2 regions of the Streptomyces sp. NPDC048484 genome follow, and region 1 is predicted to be linked to the other one. Evidence: riboswitches for the same ligand, from Rfam matches in the RefSeq annotation. Region 1 holds a riboswitch; the other holds the start of a gene.

Region 1 (10,434 bases):
AGTACGTCGCCCAGGACGCCGAACTCTCCTTCGAAGTACGCCGCCGCATCGGGCATCTGCTCCTGGCCCTCGGCGACCGGGCCGCCGCCCACGACACACTGGTCCGGCTCCAGTACGACGTCGAACGGCTGCGGGGCCCCGGCCATCCGCTGGTCGCGGAGATCGGCCGGACCCTCCAGTGGCTGGGACAGGTCCGCGGCTGACCTCGCGCGCTCGCGCCGCCGTTCCGCTGTGCCGCCGTGCAGCCGTTCTGCCGTGCCCCGGTTCAGCCGTGCCGCTGCGCAGCTGGGCCGCCGTGCCGCGTGAGGATGAGGGAAACTCCGCGGGGGTGCCCGAAGTCGAGGCGAATCGTTGGGTCGAATGGGTGGCCGGGAGCCGCTCCCCTGCCTACCATCGATCACCGCAAGACTTTGTGCACCGCCGCACAATCTCCTACAGGAGGTTCTCCTTGCACCGCCGCCGTCGCACCGCGCTCCTCCTCTCCGCCGCACTCGTCACCGCGGCTCCTCTCCTCGCCGCCTGCGGCAACGACGCGCACCCCGGTGCCGCGGCCGTCGTCGGCGATGAGCGCATCACCGTCTCCCAGCTGGAGAACCGGGTGAACGAGGTACGGACCGCACAGCGGGCCGCCACCACGGGTGAGGCGCAGTACGAGCAGGCCATCGCCAAGTCCGGCGGCCTCAGCCGTGACACCCTGCACAGCATGGTGCTCGACCGCGTACTGCACCGGGCCTCCCAGGACGCGGGCGTGACCGTCACCCGCAAGGAGGTCCAGCAGGCCCGCACCGGGCTGGAACAGCAGGCGGGGAACGCGAAGGCCCTGGAAACGACCTGGCTCCAGCAGTACGGAGTCCCGCCCGAGCGGCTCGACGACAATCTCCGTATCCAGATCGAGGCCCAGAAGCTCGCCACCGGCCTCGGCACGGACACCAGCCAGCCGGCCTTCTGGAAGGCACTGTCCGCGGCGTCCAGGAAACTGGACGTCGACCTGAACCCCCGTTACGGCACCTGGGACGTCGAGAAGAGCAGCCGCGTCGACGCCAAGCTGCCATGGGTGCGCGAGGTCACGTCGGCCGGAAGCCAGGAGACGGCATAGCCGTCGGGCACCCGAGCCAGGACAGAAGCCCGGGCCCCGGCCCGGGCACCATGACCCGGCCACCCGTCCCGTCCCCTCCCGTCCTTTCCCGCCCCCTCCCGTCCACAGCACGTGACCTTGATGTCGGTGGCGTGGGTTACGTTCGGGGTGTGAACGCATCCAGCCCGGGGCGCATCGTCCTGCTCACCACCAGCCACCGCGTCGCGCCCGGACTCCTGTCCTGGCCCGCCTGGCAGGCGCTGCACGGCGCCGACCGCGTCCTGTGCGCGGACGGCGCCCACCCCCAGCTGCCGTACCTGCGCGAGGCCGGCCTCCAGGTCGACGAGGCCGCGCCCGGCGCCCAGGAGCTGGTCGACGCCTGTGCCGGCGGGCACACGGTCATCGTCGTCGCCACCGGCGAGGGCGAACCGCGCCTGACCGACGGCCTGTCCCGGCTGGCCGGCACCGGGCGCGTCCCGATGCCCGACCTCGAACTGCTCCCCGCCTCGTACGACCTCCCGGGCGCCCGCCTCCTCGACCTCGTCCAGGTCATGGACCGCATCCGCGTCGAGTGCCCCTGGTCGTCCCAGCAGACCCACAAGGGACTCGCCAAGTACGGCCTGGAGGAGGCGTACGAACTCGTCGAGGCCATCGAGGAGGGCGACCGGCACGAGCTGCGCGAGGAACTCGGCGACGTACTGCTCCAGGTCGTCTTCCACTCCCGGATCGCCGAGGAGGGCAGCCCGGAGGACCAGTCGGAGCCCTTCTCCATCGACGACGTGGCGGCTGGCATCGTCACCAAGCTGATCCACCGGCATCCGCATGTGTTCGGCGACGAGACCGCCTCCACACCCGAGGAGGTCAAGGAGCACTGGCTGCGCACCAAGGCCGAGGAGAAGCAGCGGACGTCCGTCACGGAGGGCGTCCCGCTCGGTCAGCCCGGCCTCGCGCTCGCCGCCAAACTGGCGTCCCGCGCGCGTGCGGCGGGACTGGAAGCGCCCCTGCCCCGGGGCGAGGGCGTCGGCTACGAACTGCTGGCGCTGGCCGTACGGGCCGAGGTGGACGGCGTGGACCCGGAGGCGGCACTGCGGGCGGCCGCCCGGGCCTACCGGGACGCAATAAGGGCGAGCGAGGCCTGACGAGTTCCGGGGAGGCCTGACCGACCGGCCCCCGACGGGTGACACCCACCCGCGAGGCGCCGCCGCGCTCCTCCACCGAGGGCTCCGTCGAGGGCTGCCGGGAAGAGCTCCCAGCCCGGGTGCTGAGGCAGGACGCCCGGCAGGCTCTCCTCACTCCTCCCGATACCGTCGAGGAGTGACCGAAACGCCTGCACAGCCGCCCGCGGGGCACCCCGCCCCCGAACTCTTCACCTGGGAGTTCGCAACCAATCCCTACCCGGCGTACGCCTGGCTCCGCGAGCACGCCCCCGTGCATCGAACGAAGCTGCCCAGCGGGGTGGAGGCATGGCTGGTCACCCGTTACGCGGACGCGAAGCAGGCCCTCGCCGACGCCCGGCTCAGCAAGAACTCCGCCCATCACGACGAGCCCGCGCACGCGAAGGGCAAGACCGGCATTCCGGGGGAGCGGAAGGCCGAGCTGATGACGCATCTGCTCAACATCGACCCGCCGGACCACACCCGTCTGCGGCGGCTCGTCAGCAAGGCGTTCACGCCGCGGCGGGTAGCCGAATTCGCACCCCGTGTCCAGGAGTTGACGGACCAACTGATCGACGGGTTCCTGGAGAAGGGGGAGGCCGACCTCATCCACGAGTTCGCCTTTCCACTGCCCATCTACGCCATCTGCGACCTCCTCGGCGTTCCGCGCGAGGACCAGGACGACTTCCGGGACTGGGCCGGGATGATGATCCGGCACGGGGGAGGGCCGAGGGGCGGCGTCGCCCGGTCGGTCAAGAAGATGCGCGGCTATCTCGCCGAGCTCATCCACCGCAAGCGCGAGGAGCTCACGGACCAGCCCGCCCCGGGCGAGGACCTCATCTCCGGTCTCATCCGGGCCTCCGACCACGGCGAGCACCTCACCGAGAACGAGGCCGCGGCGATGGCCTTCATCCTCCTCTTCGCTGGTTTTGAGACAACCGTGAACTTGATCGGGAACGGCGTCCACGCCCTGCTCCTCCACCCCGGGCAACGGCAGCGGCTGCAGAGCTCCCTGGCGGCCGGCCGGACGGACCTCCTCGAAACCGGCCTGGAGGAACTGCTCCGCTACGACGGGCCCGTGGAGCTGGCCACCTGGCGGTTCGCCACCGAACCGCTCAGTATCGGCGGGCAGGACATCGCCTCCGGTGACCCCGTGCTCGTCGTGCTCGCGGCGGCCGACCGCGATCCTGACCGGTTCAAGGACCCCGACACCCTCGACCTCTCCCGCCGTGACAACCAGCACCTCGGTTACGGCCACGGCCTCCACTACTGCCTCGGCGCGCCCCTCGCCCGTCTGGAGGGCCGGACCGCACTGACCACGTTGCTGACTCGCCTGCCCGACCTGCAACTCGCGGGCGATTCAGCTGATTTGCGGTGGCGTGGGGGGCTCATCATGCGTGGATTGCGCACGCTTCCGGTGGAGTTCACCCCGGGCGGTAGGCCGTAAGCGTCCATAAAGGACGCGGGGAGTGCTTGGCATCGAAGTCGACGACACGTGAGACTTCGTCAACTTTGTGATCTTCACGTTATCTGCCCTGCATCGACTTGTGACAAGAGTTCGAGTGCCGCTACGTTCACCCATCAATGCGGCACGTCTCACCCGTCGCAGTAGTGCACGAGCGCAGCTCTCCGCTGCGCCCTGTGCGCATTCCTTGCTGTCACGTGAAAGGCAATCGCATGCTCACCGGGAACGGCCGTCATCGTCGCCCCCGCCAGGCCCCGGCGCTTCTTGTCGCCGCGGGTGTGGCCGGATCGGCCATCGCGATCCCTCTGCTCGGCGCGACCGGTGCGAGTGCCGCCAGCGGCACGACCTGGGACGCGGTCGCCGAGTGCGAGAGTGGCGGCTCCTGGAGCGCCGACACCGGCAACGGGTCCTACGGCGGACTCCAGATGAGCCAGGAGACCTGGGAGGAGCACGGTGGCCTCGACTACGCGCCGAGCGCCGACCAGGCCAGCCGCTCGCAGCAGATATCCGTCGCCGAGAAGATCCTCGCGGACCAGGGGACGAGTGCCTGGGCGACCTGTGGTCTCCTCGCCGGTCTGACGCAGAACTCCGACTCCGCCGACGTCGACACGGGCCTCGCCGGGGACTCCGCCAGTCCTTCGGCCGAGCCGGACGAGACAGAGGCGAGCAACGGTACGAAGTCCGACTCGTCCGCGGACAGTGATTCGGATTCCGCGGACGACTCCGGCTCGGGCGCACGGGGATTGGACGGCAGTTCCAAGGGTGGCGCGGAGAAGAGCGACGAGTCCTCCCAGGACGGCGACGCTTCGACCGACGCGGACAGCGCCGGCCGTCACCGCGGCGGCAGCGCCGAAGACGCCGACACCGCTCCCCGCGCGGACGACTACGCCGGCCGGCACGCCTCGCGCGGGGACAGCGACTCGCGTGTCGTCGTCGCCGAGGGGTCGTACGTGATCCGCACCGGGGACAGCCTCTCGGGCATCGCCGACTCCTTTGAGGTCGAGGGCGGATGGGAGTCGCTCTACGCCGCCAACAAGGACGCCATCGGCGCCGACCCGGACTTCATCATCCCCGGTCAGAGCGTCGACCTCGCCGAGGAAGCCACCGCGAGCAAGTAGTGACCAAGCTGCCGAATCGGGCGAAAACCAGCGGCAGTTCGCGGTTAATGTCCGGATTGGTGAAAATGAGAGATGGATCTCAACACCCCTGATCGTCTTTGAATTTCGGGGCGGCCCGTGTCTACGGTCGTGACCGCTCGCCATTGGTGAGCCCCGACGGTCGCACGCCGAATCCTGCCAACGGCCGTACGGGAACAGTCGTCGCGTAATGCGCCGTAGGCAGGAGCGGGGGACCCAAGGTAAGTGCCGGACCCGGTCGTTGAGGCCGGGCACGGCTTGGGGTTAAGCCGCGTGACGGCAGTGTCACGCGGCCGGGCAACTCACTCGGCCCGAACCCGACAGCTCACCTCGCAGGCGTCGGTGAGGGGATCACTTCATGCTGCTTTCGAGCAAGGGCAAGCACCGCCGCCCGTCCAAGACCACTCGTATCGCCACGCTCGCCGGTGTCACCACCGCGGCCATCGCCGTCCCGCTGATGGGCGCCTCGGGAGCCTCCGCCGCCTCCACCTCCGAGTGGGACACCGTCGCCCAGTGCGAGTCCGGTGGCAACTGGTCGATCAACACCGGCAACGGCTACTTCGGCGGCCTGCAGTTCTCGCCCTCGACCTGGGCCGCGTACGGCGGCAACTCGTACGCCTCCAGCGCCGACCAGGCCTCCAAGTCCCAGCAGATAGCCGTCGCCGAGAAGGTTCTCGCGAGCCAGGGCAAGGGCGCCTGGCCGAGCTGTGGCGTGGGCCTGTCCGGTGCCTCGACCGGTGGCGGCACGGCGCCCTCGGGCTCCGGCTCCTCGGACTCGAACGGTTCCGGCCAGAGCACCTCGCAGTCGCAGCAGCAGAACTCGCAGTCCTCCGAGGAGCGCGCCTCGCGTTCCCAGGACCGTCCGGCCGCGAAGAAGACCGTCGAGACCCCGACCGGCAAGAAGGTCAAGAAGGGTGACGGCGAGTACAAGGTCGTCAAGGGTGACACCCTCAGCGAGATCGCCGCGAAGGAGAAGGTCAAGGGCGGCTGGGCGAAGCTGTACAAGCTGAACGGCGACATCGTCGACGACGCCGACTTCATCTTCCCGGGTCAGCAGCTGCACCTCAGCTGACCCCCGCCGGTCGCGTTCCCCACTTCGGTTGTGCGGGCGTCACATCCCGCTCACGTTCCGGTCGAGGCCCTGGCCGCTCAGCCTCGGCCGGAATTCCGGCCCACAACCGAATCGCGGCTGAACCACGGTGCTCTCACATCCGTGTCCTCCATAGTGGAGGTCTCGTGAGGGCCGCCCCCGTCCCCCACGGGCCCCCCGCTCCGGTGCGTGTTCCCCCGTACGCACCGGGGCGGGACTTTTTTGTTTCATAGGGGAACAATGTTTACCCTCGGTTCTGTCCATGGGGTGGTCGAGAGGCTGGCCGATCTCTCCCGGGCGGTTAGGCTCATGTCGCGGAGCCATCACAGTTCCGCGTTGTGCCGGGCCCACACCCGGCGTACTCGCGTCACATCCCAGAAGGAGATGCTCGTGCCGTCCATCGACGTCGTCGTAGCCCGGGAAATCCTGGACTCCCGAGGCAACCCCACGGTCGAGGTCGAGGTCGGCCTCGACGACGGCAGCACGGGTCGTGCCGCCGTTCCGTCCGGCGCCTCCACCGGTGCCTTCGAGGCTGTTGAACTCCGTGACGGAGACCCCAACCGCTACCTCGGCAAGGGTGTCGAGAAGGCCGTCCTCGCCGTCATCGAGCAGATCGGCCCGGAGCTCGTCGGCTACGACGCCACCGAGCAGCGCCTCATCGACCAGGCGATGATCGACCTGGACGCCACCGACAACAAGGCATCGCTCGGCGCCAACGCCATCCTCGGCGTCTCCCTCGCCGTCGCCCACGCCGCCTCCGAGACCAGCGACCTGCCGCTCTTCCGCTACCTGGGCGGACCGAACGCGCACCTGCTGCCCGTCCCGATGATGAACATCCTGAACGGTGGGTCGCACGCCGACTCCAACGTCGACATCCAGGAGTTCATGATCGCCCCGATCGGCGCGGAGTCCTTCTCCGAGGCCGTGCGCTGGGGCGCGGAGGTCTACCACACCCTCAAGAAGGTCCTGAAGACCCGCGGTCTGTCCACCGGCCTCGGCGACGAGGGCGGCTTCGCCCCGAACCTCGGCTCCAACCGCGAGGCCCTCGACCTCATTCTTGAGGCCATCAAGCAGGCCGGCTACATCCCCGGTGAGCAGGTCGCCCTCGCGCTGGACGTCGCCGCGTCCGAGTTCTACAAGGACGGCAAGTACGAGTTCGAGGGCAAGTCCCGCTCGGCCGCGGAGATGACCGAGTACTACGAGGAGCTCGTCGCCGCGTATCCGCTGGTCTCCATCGAGGACCCGCTGTACGAGGACGACTGGGCCGGCTGGAAGGTCATCACCGAGAAGCTGGGCGACAAGGTCCAGATCGTCGGCGACGACCTCTTCGTCACCAACCCCGAGCGCCTCGCCCGCGGCATCGAGGAGGGCTCCGCCAACGCCCTGCTCGTCAAGGTCAACCAGATCGGCTCGCTGACCGAGACCCTGGACGCCGTCGAGATGGCCCAGCGCAACGGCTTCAAGTGCATGATGTCCCACCGCTCCGGCGAGACCGAGGACGTCACCATCGCCGACCTCGCGGTCGCCGTGAACTGCGGCCAGATCAAGACCGGCGCCCCGGCCCGCTCGGACCGCGTCGCCAAGTACAACCAGCTGCTGCGCATCGAGGAGATCCTCGACGACGCCGCGGTGTACGCGGGCCGCTCGGCCTTCCCCCGCTTCAAGGGCTGAGTTCCGGTCAAGGGCTGAGCTCCGGCCTTGTGATGAGGGGTGACAGCCCCGTCGTACGTACGTCCCCGTATCCGGTCCCGTACCGTGTGCGGGGACGTACGCACGTATAGGGGAGGCGGGACAGATGGCCGTGAAGGACCGTGACCGGTTCTCCACCGCGACCAGGCTGCGGGTGCTCGGTGAGCAGACCGCCGCCCGTGTCTACCGCTCCCAGACCAAACGCCAGGCGCGCCGCTCGCGGCTGACCGGCCGGGCGGCACTGCTCGCCCTGGTCCTCTGCTCGCTCGTCGTGGCCCTCGCCTATCCCATAAGGCAGTACGTCTCCCAGCGCGCCGAGGTCGCCGATCTGCAGCGGGAGCGCGAGCAGGCCCGCGAGCGGGTCGAACAGCTGCGTGACCTGAAGGCTCGGTGGCAGGACGACGCGTACGCCGAGCAGCGCATCCGGGAGCGGCTGCACTATGTGATGCCGGGCGAGACCGGCTACGTCGTGATCGACCCCGACGCGGCGAAGAAGACGCGTACGGACCGGACGGCGGCCGACCGGGCCTGGTACGTCAACGTCTGGGAGGGCGTCGACAAGGCCGACGCCTCCCACCAGTGAACCGACCGACCACCGACTGATCAGTGACCGACTGGCGACTGACCATCGGCTGATGAGAAAGACACAGACCCAAGGCATGCAAACGCCCCCGCCGCCCACTCCCCGCACCGAGCCCACCGACGCGGACGTCGAGGCCTTCAAGCAGCAGCTCGGGCGGCCGCCGCGCGGGCTGCGCGCGATCGCGCACCGCTGCCCGTGCGGGCAGCCGGACGTCGTGGAGACGGCCCCCCGTCTTCCCGACGGGACGCCGTTCCCGACGACGTACTACCTGACGTGCCCGCGTGCGGCCTCCGCCATCGGCACGCTGGAGGCGAACGGTGTCATGAGGGAGATGACGGACCGTCTCGCCACGGACCCCGAGCTGGCCGCGGCGTACCGGGCCGCTCATGAGGACTACATCGCCCGTCGCGACTCCATCGAGGTGCTCGAAGGGTTTCCGAGCGCGGGTGGGATGCCGGACCGGGTGAAGTGCCTGCATGTCCTGGTCGGGCACTCGCTGGCCGCGGGGCCGGGGGTGAACCCCCTTGGTGACGAGGCCATCGAGATGCTGCCGGAGTGGTGGCGCAAGGGGGCGTGTGTGGTGCCGGCGTCCACCGAGGCGTAAGAGAGACCCCCGAAAGGGACGAACGATCGCAACAGGAGAGCACTGTCATGACTCGCGTCGCTGCCGTCGACTGCGGTACCAACTCCATCCGGCTGCTCGTCGCGGACGTGGATCCCCGGACCGGTGAACTCGTCGATCTGGACCGCCGGATGACGATCGTCCGGCTCGGACAGGACGTGGACCGGACGGGACGGCTCGCGCCCGAGGCCCTGGAGCGCACCTTCGCGGCCTGCCGCGAGTACGCCGCGGTCATCAAGGAGCACGGCGCCGAGCGACTGCGCTTCGTGGCGACCTCGGCCTCCCGCGACGCCGAGAACCGGGACGAGTTCGTCCGCGGGGTTCTCGACATCCTGGGTGTGGAGCCCGAGGTCATCTCCGGCGACCAGGAGGCGGAGTTCTCGTTCACGGGGGCCACCAAGGAGCTGACGGGCCGTGACGACCTTGCCAAGCCCTACCTCGTGGTGGACATCGGCGGCGGCTCCACCGAGTTCGTCGTGGGCGACGACCACGTGCGGGGCGCCCGCTCGGTGGACATCGGCTGCGTACGGATGACGGAACGGCACCTCGTCCGGGACGGCGTGGTCACCGACCCGCCGTCCGAGGAGCAGATCCGGGCGATCCGCGCCGACATCGAGGCGGCCCTCGACCTCGCCGAGGAGTCCGTGCCTCTGCGTGAGGCCCGTACGCTCGTCGGACTCGCCGGGTCCGTCACCACGGTCTCGGCGATCGCCCAGGAGCTTGCGGAGTACGACCCCGAGGCCATTCACCACTCCCGGCTCTCCCGGGACCGCGTCCGCGAGATCACCGAGCGGCTGCTCACCTCCACTCACGCCGAGCGTGCGGCGATCCCCTCGATGCACCCGGGCCGCGTGGACGTCATCGGTGCCGGCGCCCTCGTGCTCCTCTCGATCATGGAGAGGACCGGGGCCCAGGAGGTCGTCGTGAGCGAGCACGACATCCTCGACGGCATCGCCTTCAAGGTGGCCGAAGAGGCCGAAGCGGATGAGAAGAGGGACTGATCCGCGGTGGTGCGCCGCGTAGAGCCGGCACCGGCGCACCCTCGAACGGCTGGTCAGAGCACAGGCGGCCCCGCCTCGACGCGGCGCAGTACTGAGGACAGGCGGTCCAGGTCGGGGCCGGTCTGGATCTGTCGCTCGTCCCACCAGGTGGCGCCGGCGTCGTGCAGCGGACCGATCACGTCCTTGGCCTTGGCCGCGTCCGGGGGCGTGGCACCGCCGAGCACGAACTCGAAGGGGCGCTCGGACCCGGCCGTACGGTGCTCGCGTACGTAGGCGACAAGTTCCCGTACCTCTGTCACGTCCGGCGCATGCCCATGCCGGGCCGTCTCGAACAGTGGCACCACGCCGTCCCACCGTGCTGCCCGCCGCATGGGCGGACGCCGCGGCCAGAACCCGCCGATCCACACCGGCGGACCGGGCTGCTGCACGGTGGCGGGCAGCAGTGTCACGTCCCGAACCTCGTAGTGCCGGCCGTGGTGGTTCACCGGCTCGCCCGACCAGAAGCGCCTCAACACCTCCAGTCCCTCGTCCAGCCGCTCGGCGAGGACGCGTGGCTCGGCGGTGTCGCCGAAGCTGCGGTACTCGTCCTCGATCGGACCGCCCAGGCCGACGGCGAAGG
Region 2 (10,434 bases), on a different contig from region 1:
TGTCCACAGGCGTTGCCCGAAAGGCCCGCGGGCCCCGATGATGTTGGGGCTTGAGCGTGCCTGTTCGAATATGTGAGGGCTTGATGGTAGAGATCGGCGCAGACGGCCGTACGTGGCTTCTTTCGGGGCCCACGAGCAGTTACGGCCTGCGGCTCGGTGACGAGGACGAGCTGGTTCATCTGCACTGGGGTCCGAGGATCGCCCTCGCGGACGCCGAGGCGCTCGCCGCGGGCCCCGGTCCGGAGTACTGGGCGTTCGAGGCCACCCTGGACGGCCACGAGGAGTACCCGGTCGAGGGCGGCCCCCGCTTCGTGCGGCCCGCGCTGTCCGTGCGTACGGCCGACAGGCGCGGAACGGAATGGCGTTTCGAGGGATACGAGACCGACGGGGGCGACGGTGACGAACTGCGACTGCGGTTCTCCGACTCCGGGCTCGGCATCACGCTGCACTACCGGATGCGGGCCGACGCCGATGTCGTCGAGCGATGGGTGACCCTCGCCAACGAGGGCCCTGCCCTTGAGGTGCTGCGCGCCGACTCCGCGACCTGGACACTGCCGCTCCGTGACGGATGGCGGCTGTCCCAGCTGCACGGGCGGTGGGCGGCCGAGTCCCGCCTCGTGCGCTCCGAACTCACCTACGGCGAGAAGATCATCGGCAGCCGGCGCGGACACACCGGGCACCAGCACCTGCCCTGGGTCGCCCTGGACGCGGACGGCACGGCGACCGAGGAGCTGGGCGAGGTCTACGGGTGTGCGCTCGCCTGGTCGGGAACCTGGCGGATCGCGGTGGCGCAACTGCCGGACGCGCGCGTGCAGATCACCGGCGGAGCCGGGTACGACGACTCGGGTCTGCTGCGGCTGGAGCCGGGGGAGAGCTTCGTCACTCCCGTCTTCGCGGGGCTGTGGAGCGACGGCGGCTTCGGCGGGGCGAGCCGCGCCTGGCACGCGTACCAGCGTGCGCGGGTGATCCCGGACGCGGACCAGGACCGCCCTGTGCTCTACAACTCGTGGGAGGCCACGGAGTTCGACATCTCCGAGGAGCAGCAGCGGGCGCTGGCCCGCCGGGCCGCCGAGACGGGAGTCGAGCTGTTCGTGGTCGACGACGGCTGGTTCGGGGCGCGCACCAGCGACCGGGCCGGGCTCGGCGACTGGACGCCCAACCGGGACCGCTTCCCCGGCGGCCTCAAGCCGCTGAGCGACTACGTGCACGGGCTCGGGATGCGGTTCGGGATCTGGGTCGAGCCCGAGATGGTCAACGCGGACAGCGAGCTGTACCGCGCGCACCCGGACTGGGTGCAGTTCCAGCCAGGACGAAAGCGGACGGAGCTACGCAATCAGCTCGTTCTGAACCTCGCCCGCGAGGACGTCCAGGAGTATCTGTGGGAACAGCTCGACACGCTGCTCTCCAGTGCGCCCATCGACTACGTGAAGTGGGACTTCAACCGCTGCTTCACCGACGCGGGGTGGCCCGGCGATGCCTACCCGCAACGGCTGTGGGTGGACCATGTGCACGCCCTGTACAACCTGTTGGACCGGTTGCGGGCGGCCCACCCCGGGGTGGCCTTCGAGTCCTGCTCGGGCGGCGGCGGCCGGATCGACCTCGGGATCATGGCCCGCACGGACCAGGTGTGGACCTCGGACAACACGGACCCGCTCGACCGGCTCGCCATCCAGCACGGGTTCAGCCAGGTGCATCCCGCGCGGGCCATGGCCGCCTGGGTCACCGACAGTCCGAACGCACAGCTCAACGGGCGCGTCAGCTCACTGCGGTTCCGCTTCGTGAGCGCGATGGCCGGGGTGCTCGGAGTCGGTGGCGACCTCACCCGGTGGAGCGAGGCGGAGCTGGCCGAGGCGCGGACCTGGGTGGAGCTCTACAAGGAGATCCGGCCCGTGGTGCAGGGCGGTGACCTGTACCGGCTGCGGGCGCCGGAGGGCGGGCTGAGTGCCGTCCAGTACGTCCGCGACGGCGAGGTCGTCGTCCTCGCCTGGCTCCAGGCCCAGCACTTCGGTGAGCCGGCTGCGCCGGTGAGGCTGCGGGGCCTCGACCCGTCGGCAACGTATGAATGCCTCGAAACGGGCGAAGTTCATCGAGGTGCGGTGCTGCTGCATCACGGAGTGCGGACCGGGTTGCGCGGGGACCTCGATGCGACGGTTATCCGACTGCGCCGCATGTGACTGTTGTGTCCGTAATGGAGCCTTCGTTACAACTTGCTCTGGAGTGAGGGCTCCTGGGGCGGTGGTCCGTGAGCAGCGTCATACTCGTGACGTTCCGCTGTCGCCATGCTCATGTAAGTCCGGTTTGTTTCCAGGGAAATGACAAGTGGAGAAGATTCCTGATTAACACAGGGTGACCGGTATTTCGGTCGGGATCAAGAAAGTGGGGCACACAGGAAACCCCAAAGGTTGTTTCCGTGTCTTGGTGTCGCTTACGTTCACCTCCACTCCGGACGGACGCCCAATCCTGCCGCCGCCCGGAATCCGCACACCCACCCGTCCACGGCAGGAGCGGGGGACCCACAGGTACAACGCCTGTTCCGGTCTCCGGAACGGCTAGGGGTTAAGTCGTGTGACAGCACGGCCGGGCATCTCCAGCTCGCACCCGACAGCTCACCTCGCAGGCGCCGGAGAGGAATTCGACATGCCCGCGAAGGGTAAGCACCGCCGTCCCAAGTCCCAGCGTTTCACCCGCTCCATAGCCGTGGCCGGAACCGGGGGCGCCGCGCTCGCCCTCCCGCTGCTCGGAGCGGCCGGGGCGCACGCCGCGACTCCGCAGTCCGCCGCCGATTCCGTCGCGAGCGCCTCGAACGTCGCGAGCGAGGCCGCCGAGTCCGCTCCCGCCGCCGGGAAGCAAGCCGAGGCGAAGAAGGCCGAGGCGAAGAAGGCCGCGACCAAGACGTACGCCGTGCGTTCGGGCGACTCTCTCTCGAAGATCGCCGACACGCAGGACGTCAGCGGCGGCTGGAAGAAGCTGTACTCGGACAACCGGAAGTCGATCGGCGGTGACCCGGAGCTCATCCACCCGGGCCTGAAGCTCACCGTCAGCGGCAAGGCCGCAGCCACCCCCGGCTCCGACTCCGGCGCTTCCGCCGACTCCAGCGCCTCCAAGGCCGAGAAGTCTCCCGCGAAGAAGTCGACCACGGCGTCCAAGGCGGCGGACACCTCGACCGCCAGCGGCTTCGCGCTGCCGGTGGCGGGCGCGTCGATCGGCACCTCGTACAAGATGTCGGGCAGCATGTGGTCCAGCGGCTACCACACCGGTGTCGACTTCGTGGTTCCCACCGGCACCGCGCTCAAGTCCGTCGGCGCGGGCACGGTCGTCTCCGCCGGATGGGGCGGCGCGTACGGAAACCAGGTCGTCATCCAGCTCGCCGACGGCCACTACGCCCAGTACGCCCACCTGTCCTCCCTCTCCGTCTCGGCCGGACAGACCGTGACCGGGGGGCAGCAGGTCGGCCTCTCCGGGGCGACGGGCAACGTCACCGGCCCGCACCTGCACTTCGAGATCCGCACCACCCCGGACTACGGCTCCGACGTGGACCCACTGGCGTACCTGCGCGCCAAGGGCGTCTCCGTCTGACACCGGGCCCGCACCCGCGGGCCCTGCCGCTTCGCCCGCCTCGCTCATCTCCGAAGGCCGGACCCCGTGAACCCCGGGTCCGGCCTTCTCCCACGTCCGGGAGCTGCGACAACATCCCTGAACGAGCCCCTTATTCCGGGATTGACCAACACTTGACGAGTGGCTTTTCTCACCGCGCGTCAACCCCTTCCTACGGTCGCGTAGCTCACACCCAAGGTGAATCATGGGCCGACGTGGCAGACGATTCTAAAGACGGCAACAGTTCAGTGATCGGGTCGTACGTGGCGGTGGGGGACAGCTTCACCGAGGGCGTCGGCGACCCTGGCCCGGACGGGGCATACGTAGGCTGGGCCGACCGGTTCGCGGTATTGCTCGCGGACCGGCGGCCCGAAGGCGACTTCGACTACACCAACCTCGCGGTCCGCGGGAAGCTGCTCGACCAGATCGTCGAGCACCAGCTGCGGCGGGCCAGGGAGCTGGGGCCGGACCTGGTCTCCTTCTGCGCGGGCGGCAACGACATCATCCGGCCGGGCACCGACCCCGACGAGGTCGCGGAGCGCTACGAGCGTGCCGTCGCGGACCTCACGTCGGCCGTCGGCACGGTCCTCGTGACCACCGGCTTCGACACCCGTGGCGTACCCGTGCTCAGGCACATGCGCGGCAAGATAGCCACGTACAACCTGCATCTGCGGGCCATCGCCGACCGGTACAACTGTCCGGTGCTCGACCTGTGGTCCCTCAAGACCATCCAGGACCGGCGGGCCTGGGACGGCGACCGGCTCCATCTGTCGGCCGAGGGGCACACCCGGGTCGCCCTGCGCGCCGGGCAGGTCCTCGGCCTTGAGGTGCCCGCGGACCCGGACCAGCCCTGGCCGCCGCTGCCGCCGCGCGGCACGTCGGAGACGCGGCGGGACAACATCCTCTGGGCGCGCGAGTATCTGGTGCCCTGGATCGGGCGGCGGCTGCGCGGGGAGTCCTCCGGCGACCGGGCGGTCGCGAAGGGGCACCTTTCACCGGGCGACATCAAGACGTGGATCGAGGCGGTGGCTTGAAGGCCCGAGGCGAGTGAGGGCCCGAGGGGAGTGAGGGGGAGTGAAGGGCCGCGGGGTGGCGGTGGCGGGTGTTGTCCGACCGGCCGATGCCGGGCTTCACCGGCCGTCCCTCGCCGTCCCTCGCCGTCATTACGTCCCGGGTGAGCGTCCCACGCCGTCGCGTCCCGCGTACGTGGCCCTCAGGCGTTCGGTGTCTTCAACGCCTCGTGGTCGAGTCCCAGCTCACGGGCCAGTGCCTCGTCCACCCACTGCTGGGTGCGGGCGCGTGACACCGCACCCGGATACGCCGTCATCTGGACGGCCAGCCCGTCCAGCAGGGCGGTGAGGCGCAGCGCCGTGGCCGTCGGGTCCGGGCACGTGAACTCGTCCCCGGCCACACCCTCGGCGATCACCTCGGTCAGCGCGGCCTTCCACTGCCGGTCCAGATCGCGGGTGACGTCCCGCAGCGCGGGCTCGCGCAGTGCCACCGCCCAGCCCTCGATCCACAAGCGCCAGCCCTTGGCCGGCCCCGTCGGCGCGTACCACCGCACGGCGGCCCGCAGCCGCCGCAGTGCCGTCGTCCGGCGGCCGAGCAGCTTCCGCAGGTGGGTGAGGTCGTCCTCGGCCGCGTACGTGAACGCGGCGGCGACCAGCTTCTCCTTGGTGGAGAAGTGGTAGAGCACCAGGGCGTTGCTCACCCCGAGCGTGTTCGCCACATCGGCGATCCGCACCGCGGACACACCGCGCTCCTCGATCTGCCGGATGGCGGCCCGCAGCAAGTCCTCGCGCCGCTCCGCCACACTCAACCGCACTCTTGCCACCGGGCAACCCTATGGCCCGTCCGGGAGCGGTGCCGCCGCAGGGGTGGTTACCGGCCGTTCAGGGGCCGTCACCAGCCGTACGGCCGTGCGGCCGCACGGGGATCATCACCGGTACCAGCCGAACCGCTCCGCGATGGCCGGCAGCCGCTCCGCGACGATGGCGTGCGCGGCCGCCCGCGGCGTCGTCCCGTCGGCCTCCGCGCGCGCGAGCGTCCGGTCGATCAGGGCACGCATCGAGCGCCGCGTGTACGCGAACGCCTCGTCCCCGTCGGCACCGATGTCACCGAACAGCGTCCACCACCACCAGGCGTTGGTCCCGGAATTGACCACGACGTCCGGCAGGACGGTGACACCGCGTGCGGCGAGCAGTTCCTCCGCCTCGGGCAGGACAGGCATGTTGGCCGCCTCGACGATCCAACGGGCCGTGATCCGCCCCTGGTTGGCGCTGTCGATGGCGTAGGAGACCGCGGCCGGCACCAGCACGTCGGCACCGGTGGACAGCCAGTCGTCGCCGGGCAGTTCGCGGTCGGCGGGGCGCAGGGCCGAGCGGTCGACCGTCCCGTACGTGTCACGTGCGGCGAGCAGCGCGTCCACGTCCAGCCCCTCGGCATTGGCGATCGTGCCCTTCACGTCGGCGATCGCCACAAGGCGCAGGCCCGCGCGGACCAGGAACCGGGCCGTGGCCCCGCCCATCGTGCCCAGACCCTGCACGGCGACCCGCGTCCCGTCGTACGCCACCCCGGCCCGGTCCAGGGCCGCGAGCACCGACTCGGCCACCCCGCAGCCGCCGACCAGCTCGTCCAGGCCGATGCCGTCCACCTCTACCGCGAACGCGTCCGCCAGCCGCTGCCGTGCCGCCCCCTCGTCGTCGAGCAGTGGATACACGGCCTGGATCGACGACACGAGACCCGCCTCCGCCGCGGCCCGGTCGACGAGGTCCTGGGTGAGGCCGAGGTCCTCCCCGGTGGTCCAGTGGTTCTCGATGTAGGGGCGCATGGCGCGCAGATAGCGCACGAGCACGCCGTACGCCTCCGGGGCCTGGGGATCGCAGTCGATGCCACCCTTGGCACCGCCCAGCGGGATGTAGCGGCCCTCCGGGTTGTAGTGCAGCGCCTCCTTCATGGTCATTCCCCGGGCCAGACCCGCGACCTCGTCCAGCGTGCACCCCGCCCGCATCCGCAGTCCGCCGCTGGAGACGCCGCGCACCAGGCGGTCCACGACCAGGTGACCCTGGTGGCCGGTGACGTGGTCGGTCCAGGTGAGCGACATCAGGGGGACGCTGTCCGGGGCGGTCACATGGTCTCCTCAAGAAACTCGGGAACAGGGATCGGCTTCGGAACGTTTGACCCGCTGGGAGCCGGGCGCATGCAGTGTCCCGGTGCCGGTCCGGCACCCTCGCTACTGAATGATCGGTCAGTGTCGAAAGCGCCGAGCGTACCTGTCAACGTGCTGAACGGTGCCGAACGGACCTCCGGCGCGGTGACGTCGTACGGAGCGATCCGGACGACGCCACCCGGCCGTGTCCGGCACGGACACCGCCCCGTCACATGCCTGACCCGGCGCTGTCGGAGAGGGCGACCATAATGGAAGATCAGACCTACCCACCTGGAGGTGCCGTGACCGGCTCCCGTTCCCTGAGTTCCGGGCTCCGTGCTCTGCGCCCCGCCGCGTTCGGCGCGGATCCGAGTGGTGAGCGCATGGAGCGCATCCGCAGATCACCGAATTACGCGGACGGCGTCTTCCGCAATCCCGAGGGCGCCCCTCGTCCGGACGGAGCCATGCTCGAGTTCGGGCGCGCCTTCTTCCGTAAAGAGGAACGTGTCCGCCGGGCTCCGGCGGGCGTCGTGCCGGTGCATGCCACGACCCTCGCCGATCTCGCCTCGCCCCCGACCGACGGGCTGCGGCTGACTTGGATGGGCCACTCCAGTGTGCTCGCCGAGATCGACGGGCACCGGGTGCTCTTCGACCCCGTCTGGGGCGAGAGGTGCTCCCCGTTCGCCTTCGCCGGGCCCAAGCGGCTGCACCCCGCGCCCCTGCCGCTGGCGGCGCTCGGCCCGGTCGACGTGGTCGTCATCTCCCACGACCACTACGACCACCTCGACCTGCCCACGATCAAGGCGCTGGCCACTACGGACACGGTGTTCGCGGTGCCCCTCGGGGTCGGCGCCCACCTGGAGCACTGGGGCGTCCCGGCGGACCGGCTGCGCGAGCTGGACTGGCACGAGACGACGAAGGTCGGCGGCATCTCCCTGACGGCCACACCGGCCCGTCACTTCTGCGGCCGCGGCCTGCGCAACACGCAGCACACCCTCTGGGCCTCCTGGGCGGTGGCGGGCGACGAACACCGGATCTACCACAGCGGCGACACCGGGTACTTCGCCGGCTTCAAGGACATCGGCGCCGCGTACGGTCCCTTCGACGCCACGATGATCCAGATCGGCGCGTACAGCGAGTTCTGGCCCGACATCCACATGACGCCCGAGGAGGGTATGCGCGCCCACCTCGACCTCCAGGGCGGCCGGCCCTCCGGTGTGATGCTGCCGATCCACTGGGCCACGTTCAACCTCTCGACGCACCCCTGGGCCGAGCCGGGCGAGGGCACCATCGACGCCGCCCGCGCGGTCGGCGCCCGGATCGCGCTGCCCCGTCCCGGCCAACCCTTCGAACCCACGACCGAGACCGTTCCGTCCGAGCCATGGTGGCGTGGTGTGGCCCTGGCGCCGCAGGGCGGCTGGCCCGCCGTCGAGGAGACGGTCCGTGACACACCGCGTGACAAGGCGGAGGTCACCGGGGACAAGGCGGAGGGCACCGGGAACCCGGAATCGGTCCCCACCGGGTGACGTGGACGTGCCCGAAGGCGGTCGGCGAGGGCCGAGGAGCAAACTGCTCCTCGGCCCTCCGCCGTTTTTCGCTGACCGCTTCTGACCAGGTGTGATCGGTTCAATGGGCCTTGCGAGCGCGCGTTCGAGGGGTTTATCGGTCTGTCGTACGAACGCTCATACCAGAGCGGGACGTCGGCCGTCGGACTTTGTCAACTGCCCACCGCACATGATGCGGTGGCGACTACCGTGAGTGGTCGCTGAGCGACGCAGAGCCGAATTCTTCGGCTCTCCCGCCCGGCGGCGCAGCGATGGCGCACGCCCCCTCGGCGCACGCCTTGATCGCAGACCGGGGGAGCCCCACAGCCCCGACACACCAGTACGAGGACGTCGATGTCTCACCTTCGCGCACCGGCCGCACGCGCAGACCGCCGCGAGGGCGGGCGGCACGGGCGACCGGTCACCCGAGCCGCCCCCACGCTGCCCGAGACCCACATACGGCCCCAACTGCTCCGGCTCGCGGTCCTGCCGCCCATCGCGGTGGCTCTCAGCGGGAGCGCCGCCGTGCTCTTCACCGTCCGCACGGCCGGCGAACGTCCTGGCCCAGTCCTGTGGATCGTTCTCGCCGGCGCCGTCGGGGTAGCTCTCGCGGGCATCGTCATCGCCGCCGTGGCCGCCAACCGAGCCGCCCGGTCCGTGCACGACCGCATCGGAACACTGCGCCGCACCAGCGCCCGCGGTCAGGCCGATCTGCACACCCTCGTCGAGTCACTGCGCCGCGGCGACGGGCCGCCCGCCCGCCGGCCGCGCGGCCGCCCCGCCCCGGACGCCGACGACTTCGACCTGCTCGCCGACGACCTGGCGTCCGCCCACGACGGCGCGGTCGCCGCGGTGGTCCAGGCCTCCCAGCTCTCCAGCCACGCCGGCAGCGAGCAGAAGGTCGAGGTCTTCGTCAGTCTGGCCCGGCGGCTCCAGTCCCTCGTGCACCGCGAGATCTCCATCCTCGACGAGCTGGAGAACCAGATCGAGGACCCGGACCTGCTCAAGGGCCTCTTCCACATCGACCACCTCGCCACCCGCATCCGGCGCCACGCCGAGAACCTCGCGGTGCTCGGCGGTGCCGTCTCGCGCCGGCAGTGGAGCAATCCGGTCCCCATGACCGAGGTGCTGCGTTCCGCGACCGCGGAGGTCGAGCAGTACTCACGGGTCAAGCTCGTCCCGCCGATCGACGGGACCGTGCGCGGGCACGCCGTGGCCGACGTGATCCATCTGCTGGCCGAACTCGTCGAGAACGCCACGGTGTTCTCGGCCCCTCACACCCAGGTGCTGCTGCGGGCCAACGTGGTGACGTCCGGGCTCGCCGTCGAGGTCGAGGACCGTGGTCTTGGCATGCCGTTGGCCGAGCAGCACAAGATGAACGCGCTGCTCGCCGACCCGGACCAGGTGAACGTCGCGAGTCTGCTGCAGGACGGGCGGATCGGGCTGTTCGTGGTCTCACAGCTCGCGCGCCGACACGGGATCACGGTCCGGCTGCAGACCAACATCTACGGCGGCGTACAGGCAGTGCTGGTCGTACCGCAGGCGTTGCTCGGGGCCGAGGAGGGGCCGCAGGCCGGGGCGCGCGGTGCTTCGGCGCGCGGTGCGCCCGTACGCAGTGGGCCGGCACACGGTGCATCGCTACGTGGGGCGGTGGCACAGGAGGCGGTGGTACAGGGGAGGTCCGCCTATGAGGCCCCGGTCCATCGCGCTCCTGCCCATGGGACGTCTGCCCATGAGACGCCCGCACATGGGACTTCGGGTTCTCATGGCATGTCGGCACAGGGAATGTATGCGCATGGCGTGCGTGGCCACGACGGCCTGGCAGGGCAGGGCGCACCGGTGCAGGACATACCGGTGCAGGACATACCGGTGCAGGACATACCGGTGCAGGGCACTCCGTCCCACGGGGTGAGGGCCGTCGTGCCCCCGACCCCGGCGCCCCCGCAGCGGCAGTCGCAGCGGGGCGGTACGCCGGTCGGGCCGACCGGCGTGAACGGTGGAGGCGGCCCCGCCCCGCTTCCCATGCGCGGCGCCGAGACGAGGGCCAACCCCGCGGAGGCCGTTCCCGGCATCCGGCCCGACGACAGGCACACCGTCGCCGAGAACGCGGTCACGCCGCCCACTCCGCGCAACAGCACGGTGCGCGGC

What was found. Region 1 has a riboswitch for cyclic di-AMP ahead of AB0D14_RS12080 (transglycosylase family protein). Riboswitches for the same ligand answer to the same signal wherever they lie in the genome.
Region 2: another riboswitch for cyclic di-AMP. It lies ahead of AB0D14_RS14285 (LysM peptidoglycan-binding domain-containing M23 family metallopeptidase); the one in region 1 lies ahead of AB0D14_RS12080 (transglycosylase family protein).

The regions. Positions count from the first base shown of each region.
Region 1 covers NZ_JBEZJY010000009.1:217,564-227,997, reverse strand. Annotated here, with positions in the region: gene AB0D14_RS12105 (protein kinase) at 1-203, shown strand, start outside; gene AB0D14_RS12100 (SurA N-terminal domain-containing protein) at 449-1,096, shown strand; gene AB0D14_RS12095 (nucleoside triphosphate pyrophosphohydrolase) at 1,246-2,214, shown strand; gene AB0D14_RS12090 (cytochrome P450) at 2,390-3,676, shown strand; gene AB0D14_RS12085 (transglycosylase family protein) at 3,907-4,812, shown strand; cyclic di-AMP (ydaO/yuaA leader) riboswitch at 5,014-5,184, shown strand; gene AB0D14_RS12080 (transglycosylase family protein) at 5,189-5,902, shown strand; gene eno (phosphopyruvate hydratase) at 6,305-7,591, shown strand; gene AB0D14_RS12070 (septum formation initiator family protein) at 7,716-8,192, shown strand; gene AB0D14_RS12065 (DUF501 domain-containing protein) at 8,269-8,796, shown strand; gene AB0D14_RS12060 (Ppx/GppA phosphatase family protein) at 8,844-9,815, shown strand; gene AB0D14_RS12055 (LLM class flavin-dependent oxidoreductase) at 9,869-10,434, opposite strand, start outside.
Region 2 covers NZ_JBEZJY010000012.1:50,170-60,603, forward strand. Annotated here, with positions in the region: gene AB0D14_RS14280 (alpha-galactosidase) at 84-2,174, shown strand; cyclic di-AMP (ydaO/yuaA leader) riboswitch at 2,477-2,633, shown strand; gene AB0D14_RS14285 (LysM peptidoglycan-binding domain-containing M23 family metallopeptidase) at 2,638-3,576, shown strand; gene AB0D14_RS14290 (SGNH/GDSL hydrolase family protein) at 3,843-4,628, shown strand; gene AB0D14_RS14295 (TetR family transcriptional regulator C-terminal domain-containing protein) at 4,808-5,428, opposite strand; gene AB0D14_RS14300 (Glu/Leu/Phe/Val dehydrogenase dimerization domain-containing protein) at 5,534-6,697, opposite strand; gene AB0D14_RS14305 (MBL fold metallo-hydrolase) at 7,045-8,268, shown strand; gene AB0D14_RS14310 (ATP-binding protein) at 8,641-10,434, shown strand, end outside.